Regions from separate parts of the Pseudocitrobacter sp. CD920760 genome, predicted to be linked through region 1. Evidence: predicted binding sites of a transcription regulator. Region 1 holds the regulator's gene; the other holds the start of a gene.
The links. The regulator LexA, encoded in region 1, represses DNA repair genes until DNA is damaged. The targets are predictions, from matches to a motif close to TNCTGTATGTACATACAGNA.

Region 1 (11,125 bases):
CTCAACCAGAAAGGTTCGTTATACGTGACCCGCCCTTCCCTGTACGGCTACGTGACAACGCGCGAAGAGTTGCAGGAAGCGAGCAATGAGCTGTTCTCGTTGATTGCCAGCGGTGTGATTAAAGTGGATGTGGCAGAGAAACAGAAGTTTGCGCTGTCGGATGCGAAGCATGCGCACGAGGTTCTTGAGAGCCGGGCGACACAGGGTTCGAGCCTGTTAATCCCCTAGAAAAGCTTAGGGCTTCCACATGGGAAGCCCTTACTTTTTTTAGTTCGGCTGTATGTAGGGTACAGCTCGATGAATTCGTTAACGGCGCAATAGTGACAGATTTATTACGCGAAACCTATGCAGTTTTATGCAAAATTTCTATTGTGTGACGAACCCCTCAATACCTTAGTAACGCCAACGGTTATTACTCCGATACTCGGGGATCTTTGGTGTTTTAATCGCCCGAATCACCCATACCACGGCAATCGCCAGCAGTAACCAGGGCAGTAATTTAAACATCAGCGCGAATAAGCCGCCGACAAACATTAGCGCCGTGGCGACAAAAAGCGCGGCAATAATGCCCAGTAGTGAAACGCCCGTTACCAGCAGCATCACAAAAAATCCAATCACAAACAGTAGCTCAAACATGGCTCTCTCCCAAAGATATCGTCATTCTCTGTCTGTGCTATTACAAGAATCATGCCAAAATTAACTTATTGATATTCAATAAAAACGCCCGACAACTACGTGCCGGGCGTGGTGAATTTGACCAGTTTTTAGTGAAATTTTAACGCTTATCGGCAACCAGCTTCAGTGCGTGCTCCAGCACGTTGATATCCGCTCCGGCTTTGTGGGCGTTCTCACTCAGGTAGCGACGCCACTGGCGCGCGCCCGGAATGCCCTGGAACAGACCCAGCATATGACGCGTCACGTGGCCCAGATAGGTGCCGTTACTCAGTTCACGTTCGATGTAGGGGTACATCGCGCGCACCACCGCAACCGGGTCCGCATCCGCACCTTCGATACCAAAGATTTCGCGATCGACCGTCGCCAGAATACCGGGGTTCTGGTACGCCTCGCGCCCGACCATGACGCCATCCATATGTTCCAGATGGGTTTTCGCCTCTTCCAGCGATTTAATGCCGCCGTTGATCGACATTGTGAGGTGCGGGAAGTCACGCTTCAGTTGATACACGCGCGGATAGTCCAGCGGCGGGATCTCACGGTTCTCTTTTGGGCTGAGACCAGAAAGCCAGGCTTTGCGCGCATGGATGATGAACATCTCGCACTCGCCGCGTCCGGCCACCGTATTGATAAAGTCGCAGAGGAATTCGTAGCTATCCTGGTCATCGATGCCAATACGCGTTTTCACCGTCACAGGAATGGATACCACATCGCGCATCGCTTTCACGCAGTCGGCGACCAGTTGGGCATTGCCCATCAGACAGGCGCCGAACATCCCGTTCTGTACGCGATCGGACGGGCAGCCGACGTTGAGGTTAATCTCGTCATAACCACGCTCTTCTGCCAGTTTCGCGCACTGCGCCAGCGCCGCCGGATCGCTACCGCCAAGCTGCAATGCGACCGGGTGCTCTTCTTCGCTGTAGGCCAGGTAGTCGCCCTTACCGTGAATAATCGCTCCAGTGGTGACCATTTCCGTGTACAGCAGCGTGTGGCGCGACAACTGGCGCAGGAAATAGCGGCAGTGTCTGTCGGTCCAGTCGAGCATCGGCGCGATGGAAAAACGGTGTGCAGGGAAAACGGTGGACGAAGATTCTGGCATGGCGATTTATTAAGCATTCTGAAAAAGGGGCGCTACTATAGCACAAAGCAAAAGCGGTGAGGCAAGGTTGCGATGGTGTATCGGCGGTGGGCGCGGTGAATCGCCCGGGGCGCTGAGCTTGCCGGGCCTACGGTGGCTAAGGTGCGGCTGGCTGCCCGAGGCGCTGCGCTTGCCGGGCCTACGGGGGCATCTACCGGGTAGGCCGGATAAGCGTAGCGCATCCGGCAAAAGGCTCAGAACGTGACGCTTAACTGCGCGCCAGCCCCCCAGGTTTCATCTTCACCAACCAGCCCCATCAGGTCGACATGCACGCGGTTAAACGGCGCGAAACCCACACCGCCGGTGAAGACATTACTGTCATTATTCTTCACGTCCGCACGATAACCAGCGCGCACGGCGAGCCAGTCGAGTGGGCGAACTTCCGCCCCGACGCCAACATACTGCGAGTTATCCTCGCTTTTAAACCCTTTTGTTTCGGTCAAATCGCCATCGGCACTCACCGTCACCAAATCGTTATGCCACGCCACCCCAGCGGTCACCAGCGGGCGGATCTGGTAGGTGTCTTTATAGTTGGTCGTCACGCCCGTTTCACCATTGGTGATAAAGACATCTTTGGTGTCGATATCCCGGGAGATCAGGTTTTGCCCGCTCACGCCCACCGTCCAGTTCTCGCCAAAGTCAGCCGCAATACCGGCATCGACGTTAAAGCCGGTATCATCGTTGCGGTAGCGGCTGCTGTTCCAGTCACTGCTGTCATAGTTGTAGATAGAGGTGGTGTAGTTATAGAGCCAGGTTTTTTGCAGCTTTGGCGTGATGCCGACCGAAACGGGCACATCGCCCAGCTCAAATTGCCGCGCCACCGCGACGCCGTAGTCAGAGACAATCGCCACGCGCCCTGAAGCTGTTGAATTAAGGTGTTTGGTGATTTCATCCGAGCCCCCCACCACGGCTTTTCCGGCCTCAGTAATCGCCGTCGTCTGGCTGCCTTCAATTCCTCTCAGGTAATCAATATCACCTTGATCGATAGCGGAACTCACCCGCCCATGGGCATAGGCTTTGGTGACAAACGCCACCGACAGCACGTCGTTTGGAATGCTGACGGCAATCCCTGCCCCTCCGCTGGCGCGCGCGGTTTTGCCCTTCAGATAATCCAGCTCGCTGGCCAGATCGCCTGCCGCGCCCTGAAACTGCCCTAACGTACCCTGTGGGTCGAGCAGAATATCCTGCAAAGTTAGGTCATTAAGTACGCCGCGATAGTTATTAACTTTGTCATTAATCTCGTCGATTTCATCCTGAAGATTGTCTTTATCGGTAATTTGCGCACCCACGGCAGGAAGAATCACCGTAATGTCATCGTCCGGTTTGGCTTTCGCCAACAGCGCGGGGTTAATCAGCACGCCGCTCCCGTAATTTGCCGACGCCACGCCGGTGCCCCCCATCGCATCATTTCGCGCTTCTGACCAGGTGTTGGCGGCATGCGCCTGATTTGCCATAAACAAAGATGCCGTAAGCGGGAGAATCGTGTTTCTAATGTTTTTTTTCACAGTTATTCCGTTCATTTGCAGGTGAATACGCCCCATACCCATGAAGCATAAGGGTGAACTATTGCTGTGAATGCGTTGAATTAAGAGGAAAAAACACAGGATATGTCAGGATTATTGGCAATTTATAATTATGATTAACGTCAGCTTTATTTATAGATGAGGTCAAAAGCGCTTCCCAGCTTTTCTCGCGTTGTCGGCAAGAAATGGCGATGTTTAGGATTTACCTCAGGTTGGCGATTATTCAGGCACTCGGTGTTTTTGCCATAACATGGTAAAGTAGAGGTCTATTTCCCCCGTAGCGCGAGGACGCAAAATGGATAAGACCACTTCGCAAGATATGTTGGCGCAGGCTGAAAAGCTGTGTGCGCAGCGCGGCGTGCGCCTGACTCCACAGCGTCTGGAAGTGCTACGTCTGTTGAGCCTGCAACAGGGTGCCATCAGCGCGTACGATCTTCTCGATCTATTACGCGTGAAAGAGCCGCAGGCTAAGCCGCCTACCGTTTATCGCGCGCTGGAATTCTTACTCGAGCAAGGGTTTGTGCATAAGGTGGAATCCACCAACAGCTATGTGCTGTGCCATCTTTTTGATCAACCTACGCATACATCGGCGATGTTTATCTGCGATCGCTGCGGCGTGGTGAAGGAAGAGTGTGCGGAAGGCGTGGAAGATATTATGCATATGGTCGCGGCACGAATGGGCTTTGCGTTACGCCATAATGTGATTGAAGCACACGGTCTGTGCGCAGAATGTGTGGAAGTAGAGGCATGCAGTTCACACGGGCATTGCCACCACGACCACACCATTCAGATCAAGAAAAAGGCACGGTAATTCGAGGGTTGGCACATCCTTGTACCAGCGGGTAGAAACGCTTATTGAGGGGAGTTAAGCGTTACGCATCAGCGAGATTACCAACGGTAATCATTACGGGTTTCCCAATCGCTGACTTCTTTCTCAGCCTGATCTTTGGCATATCCATAACGTTCCTGGATTTTACCGACCAGCTGATCGCGTTTACCTTCGATAACGGTCATGTCATCGTCGGTCAGTTTGCCCCATTTCTCTTTCGCTTTACCTTTGAACTGTTTCCAGTTACCGCTGAGTTCGTCTTTGTTCATCATCAGCTCCTTATCATTCGATCATGGATGAGATATCACTTCGTCCTTCGGCGTTCATTTCTGCTGAACGTGATAATAAGTGTAGAAGAGGATATCGCTGACGATTCACTATTCAGAATCTTTAACCATCCACGCCGTTATGTCTGCGGCGAAAACCAGGTGCCTTTTTCCCAGTGACGACGCCAGATAACCGCCAGCGACAGGCCACGCAGCGCAAGGAATACCGCCAGTGCCAGCCATAAACCATGGTTGCCTAATACCGGCACCGTCAGCAGCGTTAAGGCGAACCCGGCGGCAGCCACGGCCATGCTGTTACGCATTTCCGCACCCCGTGTCGCACCAATAAACATGCCATCCAGCAGATAACACCAGACACCGATTACCGGCAAGACTGCCTGCCAGAGCACATAGCGATCGGCAAGCTGCTGCAACGACGGCAGTGACGTCAACATTGCCACGATATGGCTACCTGCCAGGGCGTACACCAGCGCAAACGCCAGCGCCACAATGCCTGCCTGTCGGCAGGCCGCGCGCCAGACCTGCTGTAACTGGCTATCATCACGCGCGCCATAAGCCTGCCCGGAGTGCGCTTCCACAGCATAGGCAAAGCCATCCAGCGCATAGGCGGTGAAGGTAAGCATGGTCATCAGTACCGCATTGACCGCCACCACATCGCTGCCCAGCCGCGCGCCAAATACGGTTAATGCGCCAAAGCAGAGCTGAAGCAGTAACGAGCGCAGCATAATGTCGCGATTGAGCGCCAGCAGGCTGCGCATATTTCCGCGCCAGGCCGTCTTCAGCATTTCAGATGTAATACCGCGTAGCACCAGCACCTTACGCGCCATCAGCAGGCCAATTAACATCGTGGCATATTCGGCAATCACCGTCGCCAGCGCCGCCCCCTGCACGTTCATATGCAGGCCCATCACCAGCCACAGATCGAGAACGATGTTCAGGACGTTGCCGACGATCAGCAAAATTACCGGTGCACGCGCGTACTGAACGCCGAGCAACCAGCCCAGCAACACCAGGTTGGCCAGCGAGGCGGGCGCGCTTAACCAGCGAATTTCAAGGAAGCGCCGCGCCTGCTCCAGCACCGCATCGCTGCCGCCGACAACGGTGAGCGCCAGATTAATCAGCGGACCTTTGAACAGTACGATAAGTAACCCTGCCCCCAGCGCCAGCAGCAGCGGTTGCACCAGCGCACGGGCAAGCCGAAGGGGATCTTTCGCGCCGAAGGCCTGCGCAGTTAAGCCGGTGGTACTCATACGTAAAAAGAGCAGCAGCATAAACAGGAAGCTGGTTGCCGTTGCGCCAATCGCCACGCCGCCGAGATAGACCGCGCTATCCAGATGACCAATCACCGCCGTATCCACCAGCCCCAGTAAGGGAACCGTGATATTGGAGAAAATCATGGGGAGGGCGAGACGCCATAATGCCTTGTCGGCAGCCGTGAAGAGCGACATGGTTAGGAACCTGAACAGAAAAGAGAACGAACAACGGCGCATGATGCGCCGTTGTTATCGGGAGAGGATTACAGCCATTCGCCGTTGCGGATCACGCCAACGGCCAGCCCTTCAATGGAGAAGTTCTGACGGCGAAGATCGACGACAATCGGGGAAAACTCGCTGTTTTCCGGCAACAGTTCAACGACGTTGCCCTGTTTTTTCAGGCGTTTTACCGTCACTTCTTCGTCGATACGCGCAACAACCACCTGACCGTTACGCACGTCCTGGGTTTTGTGCACCGCGAGCAGGTCGCCGTCCATAATGCCGATATCTTTCATCGACATGCCGCTAACCCGCAGCAGGAAGTCAGCGTTTGGTTTGAACAGTGAAGGATCGACCTGATAGTGACCTTCAATGTGCTGCTGTGCCAGCAGCGGCTCACCGGCGGCAACGCGGCCAATCAGCGGCAGGCCGGTTTCTTCTTCCACCAGCAGACGAATGCCGCGCGAGGCGCCCGAAACAATTTCAATGACGCCTTTACGCGCCAGTGCTTTCAGATGCTCTTCCGCCGCATTCGGGGAACGGAACCCCAGGCGCTGAGCAATTTCCGCACGCGTTGGCGGCATGCCCGTTTGGCTGATGTGATCCCGGATGAGATCAAACACCTCTTGCTGCCTGGTCGTTAACGCTTTCATTCCGCCCCCTGGGTGTATATACAGTTATGCTGTGAGTATATACAGTTAACGGCTATTTTGGAACCGCAAAACACACAAAATACAGGAGTTTTCGCAGATTATGCGAGGCTCAGTGGAAATGCGACCACAGCAGCACGCCCCAGGTCATCACCGCGACGAAAATCGCCAGCAATACCGCCGCAGAACCCATATCTTTCGCCCGCCCGGAGAGTTCGTGATATTCAGAACCAATGCGGTCAACCACCGCTTCCAGCGCACTATTGAGAATTTCCACTATCATCACCAGAAGGACGGAGCTTATCAGCAAGACGCGGGTAATGGCGTCAACGTCCAGCCAGCAAGCGATGATAATGGCCACAACCGAGGCGACCCCTTCCTGGCGGAACGCGGCTTCGTTTACCCACGCCGCGCGAAAACCTTTCCAGGAATAACCAGCCGCTTTGATAATTCGGGTGAGTCCAGTGGTATTATTGGCCATCAAATAGAACCTTTTAGCGTTATACGCATCAATGACAGTAGCTGTTATCGGCGGTAGAACAGAAATCCTGCTGACTTTCTGATATTCTTGCCGCGCATTTGCATGATTAACCAGAGGCTTTACATCGTTTATGTCCGGTTGGCCACGAATTTACTACAAATTACTGAATTTACCATTAAGCATACTGGTAAAAAGCAAGTCTATTCCGGCAGAGCCTGCCCAGGAATTGGGGCTCGATACGTCGCGCCCGATCATGTACGTCCTGCCTTATAACTCTAAGGCCGACTTACTGACCTTGCGCGCCCAGTGCCTGGCGCACGATCTCCCAGACCCGCTTGAGCCGCTGGAGATCGACGGCACCTTACTGCCCCGCTATGTGTTTATCCATGGCGGCCCGCGCGTGTTCACCTATTACACGCCGAAAGAAGAGTCTATCAAGCTGTTCCACGACTATCTCGATCTGCATCGCAGCAATCCGAATCTGGACGTGCAGATGGTGCCGGTGTCGGTGATGTTTGGTCGTCGTCCGGGGCGCGAGAAAGGCGAGGTGAACCCGCCGCTGCGCATGCTGAACGGCATCCAGAAATTCTTCGCCGTCTCCTGGCTCGGCCGCGACAGCTTTGTGCGTTTCTCGCCGTCCGTCTCGTTGCGCCGCATGGCCGATGAACACGGTACCGATAAAATTATCGCGCAAAAACTGGCGCGCGTGGCGCGTATGCACTTTGCCCGCCAGCGTCTGGCCGCGGTAGGCCCGCGCCTGCCAGCGCGTCAGGATCTCTTCAACAAGCTGCTCGCCTCGCGCGCGATTGCCAAAGCGGTTGAAGATGAAGCGCGCAGCAAAAAAATCTCTCATGAAAAAGCACAGCAAAACGCCATCGCGCTGATGGAAGAGATTGCTGCCAACTTCTCCTACGAGATGATTCGCCTGACGGACCGCATTCTGGGCTTCACCTGGAACCGTCTCTATCAGGGTATCAACGTGCACAACGCCGAGCGCGTTCGCCAGCTGGCGCACGACGGCCACGAGATTGTGTATGTGCCGTGCCACCGTAGCCATATGGACTACCTGCTGCTCTCCTACGTGCTCTATCATCAGGGGCTGGTGCCGCCGCACATTGCTGCCGGTATCAACCTGAATTTCTGGCCAGCCGGCCCGATTTTCCGTCGCCTGGGCGCGTTCTTTATTCGCCGTACCTTTAAGGGCAACAAACTCTACTCCACCGTGTTCCGCGAATATCTCGGCGAGCTGTTCAGCCGGGGTTATTCCGTTGAATACTTTGTGGAAGGCGGGCGTTCCCGTACTGGCCGCTTGCTGGACCCGAAAACCGGCACCCTGTCGATGACCATTCAGGCGATGCTGCGCGGCGGTACGCGTCCTATCACACTGGTGCCGATTTACATCGGTTACGAGCACGTGATGGAAGTGGGCACGTACGCGAAAGAGCTGCGCGGTGCGACCAAAGAGAAAGAGAGCCTGCCGCAGATGCTCAAGGGCTTGAGCAAGCTGCGCAACCTGGGCCAGGGCTATGTGAACTTCGGCGAGCCGATTCCGCTGATGAACTACCTGAACCATCACGTACCGGAGTGGCGCGAATCTATCGATCCTATCGAAGCCATTCGTCCGGCCTGGCTGACGCCAACGGTGAACGGTATCGCCGCCGAACTGATGGTGCGCATTAACAACGCAGGTGCGGCGAACGCCATGAACCTGTGCTGTACCGCGCTGCTGGCGTCTCGTCAGCGTTCTCTGACCCGCGAGCAGTTAACTCAACAGTTGGACTGTTACCTGTCGCTGCTGCGCAATGCGCCGTATTCGCCGGATGCCACCACGCCAAACGTGACGGCCAGCGAGCTTATCGACCACGCGCTGCAGATGAACAAGTTCGAAGTCGAGAAAGACACTATCGGCGATATCATCATTCTGCCGCGCGAGCAGGCGGTGCTGATGACTTACTACCGCAACAACATCGCCCATATGCTGATCATGCCGTCGCTGCTGGCGACCATCATGACCCAGCATCGCCATGTTTCGCGCGCGGATGTGCAGAATATGGTTGAGGTGATCTACCCGATGCTGAAGGCCGAGCTGTTCCTGCGCTGGGAAAAAGCAGAGCTGGCGTCGGTGATTGATACGCTGGTTGACGAGATGGAACGCCAGGCGCTGATCACCCGTCAGGGCGATGAGCTGCATATTAATCCGTCCCACTCCCGCACCCTGCAACTGCTGGCCGCCGGTGCGCGTGAAACGCTGCAACGGTATGCCATTACGTTCTGGCTGCTGAGCGCCAACCCATCGATGAACCGTAGTACGCTGGAGAAAGAGAGCCGTACCGTGGCGCAACGTCTGTCGGTGCTGCACGGTATTAACTCGCCGGAGTTCTTTGACAAAGCGGTGTTCTCATCGCTGGTGCTGACGCTGCGTGATGAAGGCTATATCAGCGACAGCGGCGACGCCGAGCCGGAAGAAACGATGAAGGTTTACCAGATGATGGCGAACCTCATCACTCCGGACGTGCGTTTGACGATTGAGAGTGTGACGCAGGACGAAGAACCGGCGCCGAAAGACGCCTGATGGCGCTTCGCTTATCAGGCCTACGGCACGGAGCTTGTAGGGCGGGCAAGCGCAGCGCCCCCGCCATAAAAAAGCCGGATAAAATCCGGCTTTTTCATTTTTAGAAGTGCCAGTAACTCATCGCCAGACCGATAAACAACACCAGCCCAACGTAGTTATTGTTCATAAACGCCTGGAAACAGGCTGCGCGTTCGCGGTGTTGGATCAGCTTCTGCTGGTACGCAAACAGCGCGCCCGCAATCAAGATGGACCAGTAGAATTCCCAGTTAAGTCCGTTCAGATAACCAATCGCCGCCATTAATGCCAGCACGCCCACCTGCAAAATGCCGATAATTAAGCGGTCATACTGACCAAACAGAATCGCCGTCGATTTCACGCCGATTTTCACGTCATCGTCGCGGTCAACCATCGCATACTGCGTGTCGTACGCCACCGCCCACAGGATATTCGCCAGCAGCATCAACCAGCAGCTCAACGGCAGCGATTCACTGACGGCGGCAAAAGCCATGGGGATCGACCAGCCGAACGCCGCGCCCAGCACCACCTGCGGCAGATGGGTATAGCGCTTCATAAACGGATAAACCCACGCCAGCGCCAGCCCCGCGACCGAAAGCAGAATAGTCATGGTGTTGAGCGTCAGCACCAGCAGGAACGACAGCAGCACCAGCACGGCAAACAGGGTTCGAGCCTCTTTTTCCGTCACCGCACCGCTCGGTAACGGGCGATTGGCGGTGCGTTTTACATGACCATCAAATTTGCGGTCAGCATAGTCATTCACCACACAACCGGCGGCACGCATCAGCCAGACGCCCGCGACAAATACCGCCAGAATCCACAGCGGCGGTACGCCGGGCGCGGCAACCCATAACGCCCATAAGGTCGGCCACAGCAGCAGCAGCGCACCAATCGGCTTGTCGGTGCGCATCAGGCGATGAAAGGCCAGCAGCTTATTCTGCGTCAGACTCCTCTCCATTTTCTCTTCCTCTTAGTACAACGGCGATGCAGGCAGAAACAGCTCGGTCAGAAGCAGCGGTTTCCCACTCAACCGAAGGCGGGAACGACGCCCCCAGAGGTCTGCATGGCAACCTATCTCAATAAAATCACGCGTGAGCATGGAAGACGTAAACAGGTAACGACCCAGCGGCGTCTTGCCAAGCTGTTGCAGCGCCAGTTCCGGGCCGCTCAGCGTCGATTCGGGTACCACAGTGCGCCCGGCAAGCCAGGGTTCGCCGTCCACACACAGCAATATTTCTCGTAGCCAGTAGCGTTGCTCGTCGGGCAACAAGGGTAACTCTTCCGCTATAGCATCGCGGGTGACAAACCCTTCGTCAATCAGTGTGACGCTGACCACACCATATTGTTCGAAACGTTTGGTCATGGAATCTTCCAGCAGCAGCCAGTCGAGTTGTTCAGCGTCGAGCGAGGGGATTGCGTCAAAATAGTTCAGCGCACGCAGTTGCGTCAGTGCGGGATGCGTCATGCCTGACTCTCCAGTACATAT
Region 2 (11,125 bases), 2.3 Mb from region 1:
GCGCACGTTGCCACAGTACCGCTCCTCTTTACATGTGCCGCTGCAAAATATTCAGCCCTGGCTGGAGCGCTTTGGCGTGACGGTCTCAGCAGATGAGTTGATTAAATATATCGACCCCAATGCCGCGATGACCTTTGTCACCAGCCTGTTGACGCAGCTCTCTAATGCGATGTCGTCGATTTTTCTTCTGTTGTTAACCGTGGTGTTTATGCTACTGGAAGTGCCGCAGCTTCCGGCCAAACTCCAGCAACTGATGGTCAAACCGACAGAAGGAATGGCGGCGATCCAGCGGGCGATCGACAGCGTGTCACATTATCTGGTGCTTAAAACGGCAATAAGCCTGGTGACCGGCCTGGTGGCGTGGGGCATGCTGGAAGCGCTGGGCGTACGTTTCGCGTTTGTCTGGGGGCTGCTCGCTTTCGCGCTGAACTATATCCCTAACATCGGTTCCGTGCTGGCGGCGATCCCGCCGATTTTACAGGTGCTGGTTTTTGGCGGATTTTATCAGGCGCTGATTGTGCTGGCAGGATATCTGCTGATCAACCTGCTGTTCGGTAATATCCTCGAACCACGCATCATGGGACGCGGGCTGGGGCTGTCAACGCTGGTGGTCTTTCTGTCGTTGATCTTCTGGGGATGGTTGCTTGGGCCCGTGGGGATGCTGCTTTCGGTACCACTCACCATTGTGGTCAAGATTGCCCTTGAGCAAACCATTGGCGGCAGGAGTATTGCCGTGCTGTTGAGCGATCTCAGCGATAAGTGACAGCGTCACGCAAAGCTGCCGACATCTCGTCGGCAGCCTCTTCTTCTCTTACGATTTACCTGCTTTTGCCAGACTAAACCACATCCCAACCGCCAGCAGTAATAGCATCATCCCGGCACTGCTTAACGCGACGCTGTGCGAGAAGGTAAACGCGGTACGTGCGGCATTAATCGTGGCCTCGGCAAGCGTCGGCGTCAGGATTTGCGCCGCTTTAACCGCTTCGCCAATCGATGACGAGGCGCGCGCCGCGATATCGCCCGTCAGCCCTTCCGGTAGAATAATGGACGCGGAAAAGCTGCGGCTCAGCAGTAAGCCAAAGACGGCAATGCCTAACCCCGCGCCCAGTTCATACGCCATGGTTTCAATCGCTCCGGCAGCCGCTGCTTTTTCCTTCGGCGCTGCGGCCATAATCGCCGCCGTTGACGCCAGCAAGGCGCTGGCGGCGCTAAACCCGAGTAAGACCATCAACCCCCACGCCTGCCACTGTTGGGTGCTGAAATCCAGCATCGACAGCCCGAGGAAGCTCAGTGCACTCAGTGCCATGCCGCTCGTTGCCACAGTGCGCAGGCCAAGACGCGCGACCAGCACACCGGCAATCGGGCCGCTGAAACCACTGGCCACCATCAGCGGCAGCATAAATTTCCCGGCCTCGAACGGTGTGAAACCATGTACAAACTGCAGTTCCTGCGCCATCAGCAGCTCAAAACCGACCAGCGCAATCATTGCCGTCATCGCCATCACCACGCCACTGAGAATAATGCGGTGGCTGAACAGACGCATATCGATCATCGGCTTCACCGCACGAAGCTGGATACGAACAAACATCGTTAATAACAGCGCGCCGGTCACGAACGCCCCGCCGATAACCCACGGCGTAACCAGCCCTTTCATCGCGGTCTTGGCGCTATACACCAGCAGCAGGATCGCCACAATCAGCATAATGGCGTGACTCAGGTTCAATGGCTGATCGCGTCGGCCCGGCTGCTGCGGCACGAAGCGCGCGGAAAGCGCCATCACCAGCAACACGATAGGGACGTTAATCAGGAACACCGAGCCCCAGTAGAAGTGCTCCAGCAACATGCCGCCAATCAATGGGCCAAAGGCTGCCCCGCCGGAACCGACCGCAGCCCAGACGCCAAGCGCAATGTTGCGATGACGCGCATCGATAAACAGCGTGCGGATCCCGGCAAGTGTCGCCGGGACGATCATCGCCGCGCCAATCGCCAGCACGGCGCGCGCCGCAATCAGCCAACCGGCATCGGGCGCAAACGCTGCTGCCAGCGACGCCAGGCCAAACAATCCGCTGCCGAGCAACAGCAGGCGTTTAAAACCGATGCGGTCGCCCAGCGCCCCCATCGGCAGTACCATTCCCGCCATCACCAGCGAGTAGATATCAATGATCCACAGTAACTCGTTGCCGCTTGCCCCAAGCGTCATACTCAACGTCGGTGCCGCCACATGCAGCACCGTCGCATCGATGGCGACCGGAATATAGACCAGCACGATAATCACTAACGCTAACCACTGACGAAACATAACTCTCCCTCATTTATTAAAGTTGGACATCCGTCCAGAACGCGATCCTACGGAAAGTTGAACAACTGTCCAGCTTTTTGTTAAACTCGTTGCGCGGTTATTGAGGATGAAAAATTATGGGTTATCTGAGTAAGGACGAACGACGGGAAGAAATTATGCAGGCGGCGATGCGCGTGGCGCTGGCCGAAGGTTTCCCCGCAATGACCGTCAGGCGGATCGCTACGGAAGCCAACGTTGCCACAGGCCAGGTCCATCACCATTTTGCCTCGGCAGGCGAACTCAAAGCCCAGGCGTTTATTCGCTTAACCCGTACCCTGCTGGATGCTAATCCGTTGCCGGAAAACGCCACGTGGCGTGAACGCTTATGCTCAATGCTTGGCAGCGATGACGGCGGGTTTGAGCCCTATATTCGCCTCTGGCGGGAAGCGCAGCTGATTGCGGCGAAAGATCCCGATATCAAGGCGGCCTATATTCTCACCATGCATATCTGGCATGACGAAACCACGGCGATTATCCGCCAGGGCCACGCGGCGCAGGAGTTTACCCTGCGCGATAGCCCCGAGCACATCGCCTGGCGGCTGATTGCGCTGGTTTGCGGTCTGGATGGCATGTACGCACTGGGCATGACGGATATTAATGACGACGCCTTTAACCAGCATGTGGACGCAGCGATCGCCCTGGAGCTGTTTTCACTACCGCACACACACAATATCTGACATGCGCGTGGTATAGCGCGGCGAGAGCAATTCCCGTTTCATCTGCCACGGCTGCGCGATACCCTGCCCGGCAAAATAGAGCGTCCCGCGCCCGGTCTTGTGATTAATGGCATCCAACACGCTCATTAACGCTTCGCTGTCCGCGCGCGGCGCATTGTCATCAAACAGATTCAGCTGCGCAACGCCCTGGCTGAAAAAATCCCCCAGCATTACGCCCGCTTTCTGATAACGTCGCCCTTCTTTCCAGATAACCTCCAGACAGCGCGTCGCGGCATTAATGATGTCGCGACTATCCTGCGTCGGCGTCAGCAATTTTACCGATGCGCTGTTGCCGTAATAGGGCTGCCCGGCGGCAAACGGCGATGTTTTAATAAATGCCGAAATAAACCGGCAATACTGATGTTCCAGACGCAGCTTCTCTGCCGCCCGGCAGGCGTACTCGCAGATAGCCTGACGCATATCTTCGTAATCCGTTACCGGCGCGCCAAAGGAACGGGAGCTGATAATTTCCTGTTTATCCGGAGCGAACTCTTCCAGTTCAAGACACGCTTCGCCGCGCAGCTCGCGCACCGTGCGTTCGAGTACTACGCTAAAATGTTTACGAATAAAGCGGATGTCTGTATCCGCGAGATCCAGTACGCTGTGAATGCCCATTGCTTCCAGTTTTTTGCTAATCCGCCGCCCGATACCCCACACTTCACTGACCGGAAATGCCGCCATCAGTTTACGCTGCCGTTCGAGACTGGAGAGATCAACCACGCCGCCCGTTTGATGCTGCCATTTTTTTGCCGCATGATTCGCCAGCTTGGCGAGGGTTTTGGTTTGCGCGATCCCCACACCAACAGTCAAATGCATACCCTTACTGATTGTTTCGCGAATTTCACGACCAAAATCGGTTAAATCACGACAATTTCTGACACCGGTAAGATCGCAAAACGCTTCGTCGATACTGTAGATTTCCACTCTCGGGGCCAGCGCTTCCAGGGTCGTCATCACGCGTTCTGACATATCCGCGTTTATGTGGAATAGAAAAGCAAGATTTTATTAACCTTTTCTTTAATAGAGAGTTTCTTCATTTTATTTGCGCTATCGGAATATCATTCCAGCAGGTAGTCCACGCCGGGCTGAGCATTTCTCGCTTCATCTTCCACGCTGTATCTACGCCTTGACCCGCAAACCACACACTGCCCAACCCGGACTTATTGATGCCGTCCAGTACCTTCATCAGTTGGGCGCTTTTCTCTCTGGGTTTGTTCTCGTCAAAAAGGTTGAACTGAGCTACGCCATTCGGCGTAAAATCATCAAGCGCGATACCGGCTTTCATATAGCGCCGACCATCCAGCCAAATGCGATCTAGTGAACGCAGTGCAACTTCAATAATGTCTCGCGTATCCTGGGTCGGCAGGGCAAGTTTTTCTCCAGCGCTATTGGCGTAATACACTTCGTTAATGGCGTGGGGTGAGGTTCTTATAAATATGCCGATGTGTCGACAAAACTGGCGTTCACCTCTCAGCTTTTCGGCAGCACGTGTCGCGTACAGACACAGTGCCTGCTGCATGGCTGCTTTTGACGTGATGCGCTCACCGAAGGAGCGTGAGCAAATAATCTGCTGTTTTGATGGCGGAAGCTCCTCAAGAGGAATGCAGGACTCTCCATTCAGTTCCCGTACGGTACGCTCCAGGACAACTGAAAAATTTTCCCGGATAAATCTCGGACTGGATTGAGCAAGCTGTAAAGCATTTTTAATACCCATCAGATTAAGGCGTTTGCCTATTTTCCTGCCCACGCCCCAAACCTCTTCTACGGGCTGATTTTCCAGCAGCGTCATGGTGCGTTTCGAATTATCCGGTGTGAGCGCCAGGACGCCGCGAAACTGTTTCCACTCCTTGCTGGCCCATTGGGCCGATTTGGCCAGGGTTTTGGTCTGCCCAATACCAACGCCAATGGGTAGCCCAACGGTATTCAGGGCATGCGCTTTGAGGCGTCGGCCAAAATGTTCAAAATCTTCGCAACTATCAATGCCCGTCAAATCGAGAAACATTTCATCGATGCTGTACTGTTCAACTCGCGGTGTAATCTCCTCAAGAGCGCTCATGACTCTCTGACTAAGGCTATGATAAAGCGCATAGTTTGAACTGAAAACGTGCACCTTTTCCCTATAACTCTGATTTTTAATCTGGAACCAGGGCACACCCATTTTTATTCCTAACGCTTTTGCACCAGCATTGCGTGCGATAACACATCCGTCGTTGTTACTAAGAACAACAATCGGTTTGCCTCGCAAATCTGGGCGAAACAACGCCTCACAACTGGCATAAAATGAGTTTACATCCGCAAGACCAAACATTGGCATCGTTACCTCCGTCGAGTACGAGTGCAGTTGAGAAACCACGTAACAACACCAAGTAATTGCAATTCATCGGGATAAATAATTGGAAATGCTGGACTCATAGGCAAAAGCGCAAGGCAGGGCTTCAGTTGAAGACGTTTAACGGTAAACTCGCCATCGACTTCCACGACAACAATATCGCCATGAATGGCTTCCTCAGCGCGATCAACCACCAGAATGTCGCCATCACAAAGACCTGGTTCCTGCATACTGCAACCGCTGGCGCGTACAAAAAAAGTAGAGGCTCGTCGACGTATACAGAGCTCATTTAAATCCAGTTCATTTTCGACGTAATCCTGTGCTGGGGATGGAAATACACCCATGATCATAGGTCTTCATGAGCAGAAAAAGGACAAAATACAGGATCTTGTATTCTATAGTTTTCATACGTCAAAAAGTCATTTAACAATATGATTATATTGTTAAATATAAAAATTCCACTCCAAAGAGACATGTTGATTCACTCGCAATAAATACTGGTCATGCATACAGTATTGTGCAATGGAGAAGTAAAGCAAGTAGTTCATAAGCGCGTATTGTGATCTTGTTGAAGTAAGGGCAAATTTAGTTTTGCAAGCAGGAAGTATAGACTGGTGGTTCTGGAACCAACGGAACCGTTCAATGATTGTCACTACATCTCTCGGCTTCAACTATGATGCCAATGTGCTCCCAGCTTCAGAGGCCGGGAGTGTTGCCCGTGTTGTAGCTATCTATAACCAACGTATGGCGGAGTTTATCTGGAATGTTGCCAAACTGGAAAATAACCCCTTAACGTTTGTCGATATTCAAACTCTGCTTGGAGGTGTGACGATTGGTGGTCATAAGGTCAAAGATGTTGAGCAGGTAACTAATCTGGTTGATAGTAGCAGAAAGCTTTTAAAACTGATTAGGTCTGGTCGCTTCTGTTTGGACAAAGAAACACTCACGTTGCTAAACAATATTATTACACGTAACGAAACGCCTGAGCCGGGTATTTTTCGTGATGAGGGCGTGCATTGTATTCATCAGGAAAACACAGAAGTGTCTGAGTTAAATAGAATTTTCATGGAAAATTTTCAACTCATGTTGACAATGCCACCTATCGAAGCTGCGATGATTTTTTTCCTATTTTGTATGTTTCAACAGTTCTTTTCTAAAGGGAATCAACGTACTGGTTTTTACATGATGAATGGCTGGCTGATGAGTAATGGATTCGAACCCATCAGTATTCCTGCTTTTCGTTCTCAGGAGTTTAATGAAAAAATTAGACGCTTTTATGCCAATAAAGATGCTACAGAAATGCTGGCCTTTTTATGGAGCTGCAAACGATAAGCAAAACTAGTTATCATATATCCATTATTCATTGCGAAATAATGGCTTGCACTTCATCTTGAAAGAGGTATGTCTAATGCGGCAATATACAGTATCTCATCCTGGTGTCATCATTGCACGTGATCTGGCTGATATGGGGAATGAAGTGGTCAACTAAAACTGGCCACAGCTTTAGAGTTTTTCCAGTATCGGTTTTCCGATTCGTTTGGGGGTAACCCACCGTTATAGTCATGCGGCCTTAGCGAGCTGTAATAACCGACGATATAGTCTGTGATCGCATGAGCAGCTTCGCTAAAGTTTATATAACCTGTCACTGGCACCCACTCGTTTTTCAGACTTCTGAAGAAGCGTTCCATCGGGCTGTTGTCCCAACAGTTTCCACGTCGGCTCATACTCTGCCTGATCCGGCAACGCCACAGTAACTGCCGGAACTGCCTACTTGTATAGTGGCTACCCTGGTCACTGTGGAACATCACTCCGACTGGTTTACCGCGAATTTCCCACGCCATTTCCAGCGCTTTGATGGTCAGCCTGCTGTCTGGTGAGAATGACATTGCCCAGCCCACCGGTTTCCTTGCGAACAGATCGAGAACAACAGCGAGGTAAGCCCAACGCTTGCCTGTCCAGATATACGTCACATCGCCGCACCACACCTGATTAGGCTCTGTCACTGCGAACTGTCGCTCAAGACGATTCGGGATAACGATGTGTTCATGACCACCGCGTTTATACCGGTGGGTAGGTTGCTGACAACTCACCAGCCCCAGTTCTTTCATGAGCCTGCCGGCAAGCCAGCGTCCCATTCTGAAGCCTCTCAGGGTTGCCATAATCGCTATACTTCTTGCGCCAGCAGAGCCATGGCTGATGTTATGCAGCTCCAGAACCTGACTGCGTAACACCGCTCGCCTGCCGTCTGGCTTTTCGGGGCTTTTTTCCCAGTATTTGTAGCTGCTGCGATGAACCCCGAACACGTGGCAGAGTGTGACCACAGGATACTGCGCTCTGAGTTTCCCGATTAACGAGAACTGTTCAGGGAGTCTGACATCAAGAGCGCGGTAGCCTTTTTTAATATGTCGTTTTCCATTTCAATGCGTTGTAGCTTTTTCTTCAGCTGACGTATTTCAATCTGTTCCGGGGTTATAGGGGAGGCTTTAGGTATTTTGCCCTGTCGTTCATCCCGCAACTGCTTTACCCATCGCGTCATTGTCGAAAGACCCACATTCATAGCACTGGCCGCAGCTGCAACGGTGTAGTTCTGATCAAGGACCAGTTGAGCGGATTCGCGTTTAAACTCTGCGCTGAAATTTCTTTTTTTCATTGGGACACCTGTATTGTTCTGAGATGAGCATATCACCTCTGTTCAGGTGGCCAAATTCAGTAAACCACTTCAGAAGAGTGCTCAAAGCTTTGTGAATGAAACCCAGATTGCAGCAGAGTTTCTTGAAGGGAAGTTGTCGTTGACCGCTGGGATGGCTGTTCATATTGCAGCTTTAATGGGCGGTACACCTGAGTTCTGGATGCGTCTCCAATACATGTACGATTTGCATCAGCAAAAATTGAAAGCTGAACGGAGAAAATAGCTGAAGAGGTATCCAATGAAAGCTGAAAAAGATCCTAAGGTTGAAATCGAATCACCGGCCAATGTGAAGAAGCGAAGTCACCAACGTTATGAAGAGCAAGCGGTAAAGGTTGCGAGAGGTATGTTAGGTTATCAGCCAGCAGTAAAGTCGGTTTACTCAAAATCAGCATCACCAAAATTCTGTCACAAAATTGAGTTCAAGTAATTTGCGCATGCGCAAATTTGTCGGAGCATAGTCTGCTTGAACATTCATTCTCCTCTAATTTATGCATTGCGACGTCTGATCTTGTGTCTGAAAATTTTATTAGTATATCTTTATACTAATAATTTAGATGGCTGCTCTATAAAATGATGGATCTGACTATCAGATCCATCATTAGACCCCTTAAGTTGTATGCTTTAATTATTTTATAGCCACGCATTATAAATTCTTTGCATAACTTCTTTTAATTTATCAGGGATTCCATCAAAATCATCTCCCCATCCTAATGTTTGTTGATAGGCATTAAATGGTTTCTCAGATGTTGGAGCTGGATAGCCAAGAAGATCTTCAATACACTCCTCTACAACAATTACTTTTTCATGGCCGCCAGCGGCTTCTAGTATATGTGGGTTAAATACTTCCGCCCCCTTAACTCCCTGATCTCTATCGTGAATAACTATAAAGTCAACATCTAATGCAGAAAGATATTTTATTAATCCTATTATAGCAGCCTTTCCTCGTGCTTTAACTAATTCGGTGTTGGTTAGTATTTTATTTCTAGAAAGTGCAGGCACCCTCCGAAGCGCTTCCTTGAAAACAATTTCCTCTGTATCACCCTCTACTATTATAACCTTTTTAGTAAAAAATATACGCGACATATGATCATCTAATTTCATTATCATTTTTACATAATTCTTGTCATCTTTTGATAGTTGTTTGTATTTTTCGGTCACAGAGAATGGGTTGATTGAGGTATGAGAGGATTCATAATGGAATCTATTCAATACTTGTCTTGGTTTCCTAGAAAGATCGATGAGATAAGGGGAGTGAGTTGTGGCAATTATTTGAGATGATAGGCCTGATAATTCATAGATAATATCTCTCATTTGATTGGCTGCACTTGGATGAAGATATATTTCAGGTTCCTCAAAGCCAATGATAAGACTCCTTGCGTCGTCACCTCTTTTTCTTAACCACTCCTGCCTGAATCTTAGCAGACCAAAAACAGCGGCCCTTACCATACCGGTTCCTTGGTTAGATACTGTAGTTCGTATATTACTTGACATTTCAATGGAGAAAGTAGGTGACAATGCCGTGTCAGGATTGGAAAGATCGGCGAGTGCATAGATTTTTGACTCAGGGAATACACCGCAAAGAACTTTGTTTAGCTCACCCATCATTATCCCAAATTCTGATTTTTCATCGGAAGGGTTTAATTCTTTAGCAAGTTCATTTAAACATTCTTGGGCACGCTTGTAATTGTCTGATCCTCCTCTAACATCTTTAAATAGTTCGTTTAGCGTTTTTTGAAGCACTCCAGTTTTATCTTCAATTTCATTAGCTCCTGATTCGGCGGGAATAAGTAAAAAACTTGGTAGTTTTGAAAGTACCACGCCACCTATGCCTCCTGGGTTTTTGTCCCAGATCTCTTCTTCTGTTACGTCCCAAATATCATCTATGAGCTCGAGTTTTGACTTCTCACTGCCACTTATGTTTTTTTCTAAAGCTGAGAATAGTTCGGTAATGATTGCAGCGTCGACTCCGGCTTCAATAAATTCCAGAGGCTTCTTAAGATTCTCAAAGTCTTTCTTTAGTTCTCTCTTGAGTGATTTTAATTCAATTAAAACATCTTCACCCAATGTATAGCTCTTTCTATAAAAAATGCTATTCCCAGTTTCTCCACTATCGGTTGGATCATAAGAAAAAACTCTTCCTTTAAATCCTCTCCACGATTTAGCGTCATCTGGAACATTTCTGAACTCAGCTTCAAGTATGATTTCTTTACAGGATATTTTGTTTTCACCAGTTTCGGCATCAACTTCGGAACAAAAACAGTCTGAGGTCATTCTTTTTTTATCAGACAATAACCACTCAATGGCCTTTAAAACTGAACTTTTCCCTGCGTTGTTAGAACCAATTAAAAACGTGGCGTCACCAAATTTGACCTGAGCATTGTGAATTCTTTTGAAACCATTTATTTTAAGGGTGTGTAATCGCATTAGTATTTTCCATATGCTATATAAAAATAAAATGTTTGAAGATGAATTTGTATTGTTCATACAATTAGTCATTTTAATTTTAAAAATAGAGTAATAATGAGACTCACATCAAAAAAACGTAATGATCTCGAAAAGCCAAATCCTTAATTGTCGGAGGGATTGTGGTATGTTGAATCATCGCGTTAAAAATAATGCCCCTCGTTCTTCGCAACAGCCACTTCGAGTAGTTTTGAACTAAAAGATTAGAACGTTATGATTTTCAATATTTTTTCAGACAACATAAAGGTTGTGATAGATTTTGTCCAGCAATGTTCGGAAAGGATATACGCAAACCGTTCAGATACGATAGAAGAAAGGGGAGCAACTGAAGACTTATAAGTAGATGTTGGGTTCATTTAACACATGCGTTATATACATTTAGCCCTGAGTTATAATTTCATATATCAGGGCATTATAAGAAAGTTATCAATTTGAAAAAACTATAAATGTTGAATAAATCGTTAACTCACGTTCTTGCTAGTCACTTTTATACACCATTCATATTTGTTAGCAATAGAGTTCCAGTGCCAAATATTTATAACACCATGCAAGCCTTCCTGGTAAAGAGTACCAAGCCGAACGACTACTGA

Region 2: the regulator LexA is predicted to act here: its motif matches at 5,879-5,898, upstream of umuD (translesion error-prone DNA polymerase V autoproteolytic subunit).

Annotation. Positions count from the first base shown of each region.
Region 1 is NZ_CM173490.1:296,881-308,005, reverse strand. Features, by position in the region: gene AC1MKH_RS01420 (quinone oxidoreductase) at 1-228, shown strand, start outside; gene pspG (envelope stress response protein PspG) at 394-636, opposite strand; gene dusA (tRNA dihydrouridine(20/20a) synthase DusA) at 776-1,771, opposite strand; gene AC1MKH_RS01405 (conjugal transfer protein TraF) at 2,005-3,330, opposite strand; gene zur (zinc uptake transcriptional repressor Zur) at 3,629-4,144, shown strand; gene AC1MKH_RS01395 (CsbD family protein) at 4,222-4,431, opposite strand; gene dinF (MATE family efflux transporter DinF) at 4,569-5,897, opposite strand; gene lexA (transcriptional repressor LexA) at 5,966-6,574, opposite strand; gene AC1MKH_RS01380 (diacylglycerol kinase) at 6,684-7,052, opposite strand; gene plsB (glycerol-3-phosphate 1-O-acyltransferase PlsB) at 7,183-9,624, shown strand; gene ubiA (4-hydroxybenzoate octaprenyltransferase) at 9,725-10,597, opposite strand; gene ubiC (chorismate lyase) at 10,610-11,104, opposite strand.
Region 2 is NZ_CM173490.1:2,569,907-2,581,031, reverse strand. Features, by position in the region: gene AC1MKH_RS12165 (AI-2E family transporter) at 1-763, shown strand, start outside; gene AC1MKH_RS12160 (MFS transporter) at 812-2,299, opposite strand; gene AC1MKH_RS12155 (TetR family transcriptional regulator) at 2,416-3,015, shown strand; partial or broken gene umuC (translesion error-prone DNA polymerase V subunit UmuC) at 2,992-4,041, opposite strand; gene umuC (translesion error-prone DNA polymerase V subunit UmuC) at 4,088-5,362, opposite strand; gene umuD (translesion error-prone DNA polymerase V autoproteolytic subunit) at 5,371-5,733, opposite strand; gene AC1MKH_RS12135 (Fic family protein) at 6,026-6,715, shown strand; one part of gene AC1MKH_RS12130 (IS3 family transposase) at 6,865-7,784, opposite strand; one part of gene AC1MKH_RS12130 (IS3 family transposase) at 7,784-8,033, opposite strand; gene AC1MKH_RS12125 (hypothetical protein) at 8,311-8,499, shown strand; gene AC1MKH_RS12120 (ATP-dependent nuclease) at 8,703-10,496, opposite strand; gene AC1MKH_RS12115 (SAVED domain-containing protein) at 10,997-11,125, opposite strand, start outside.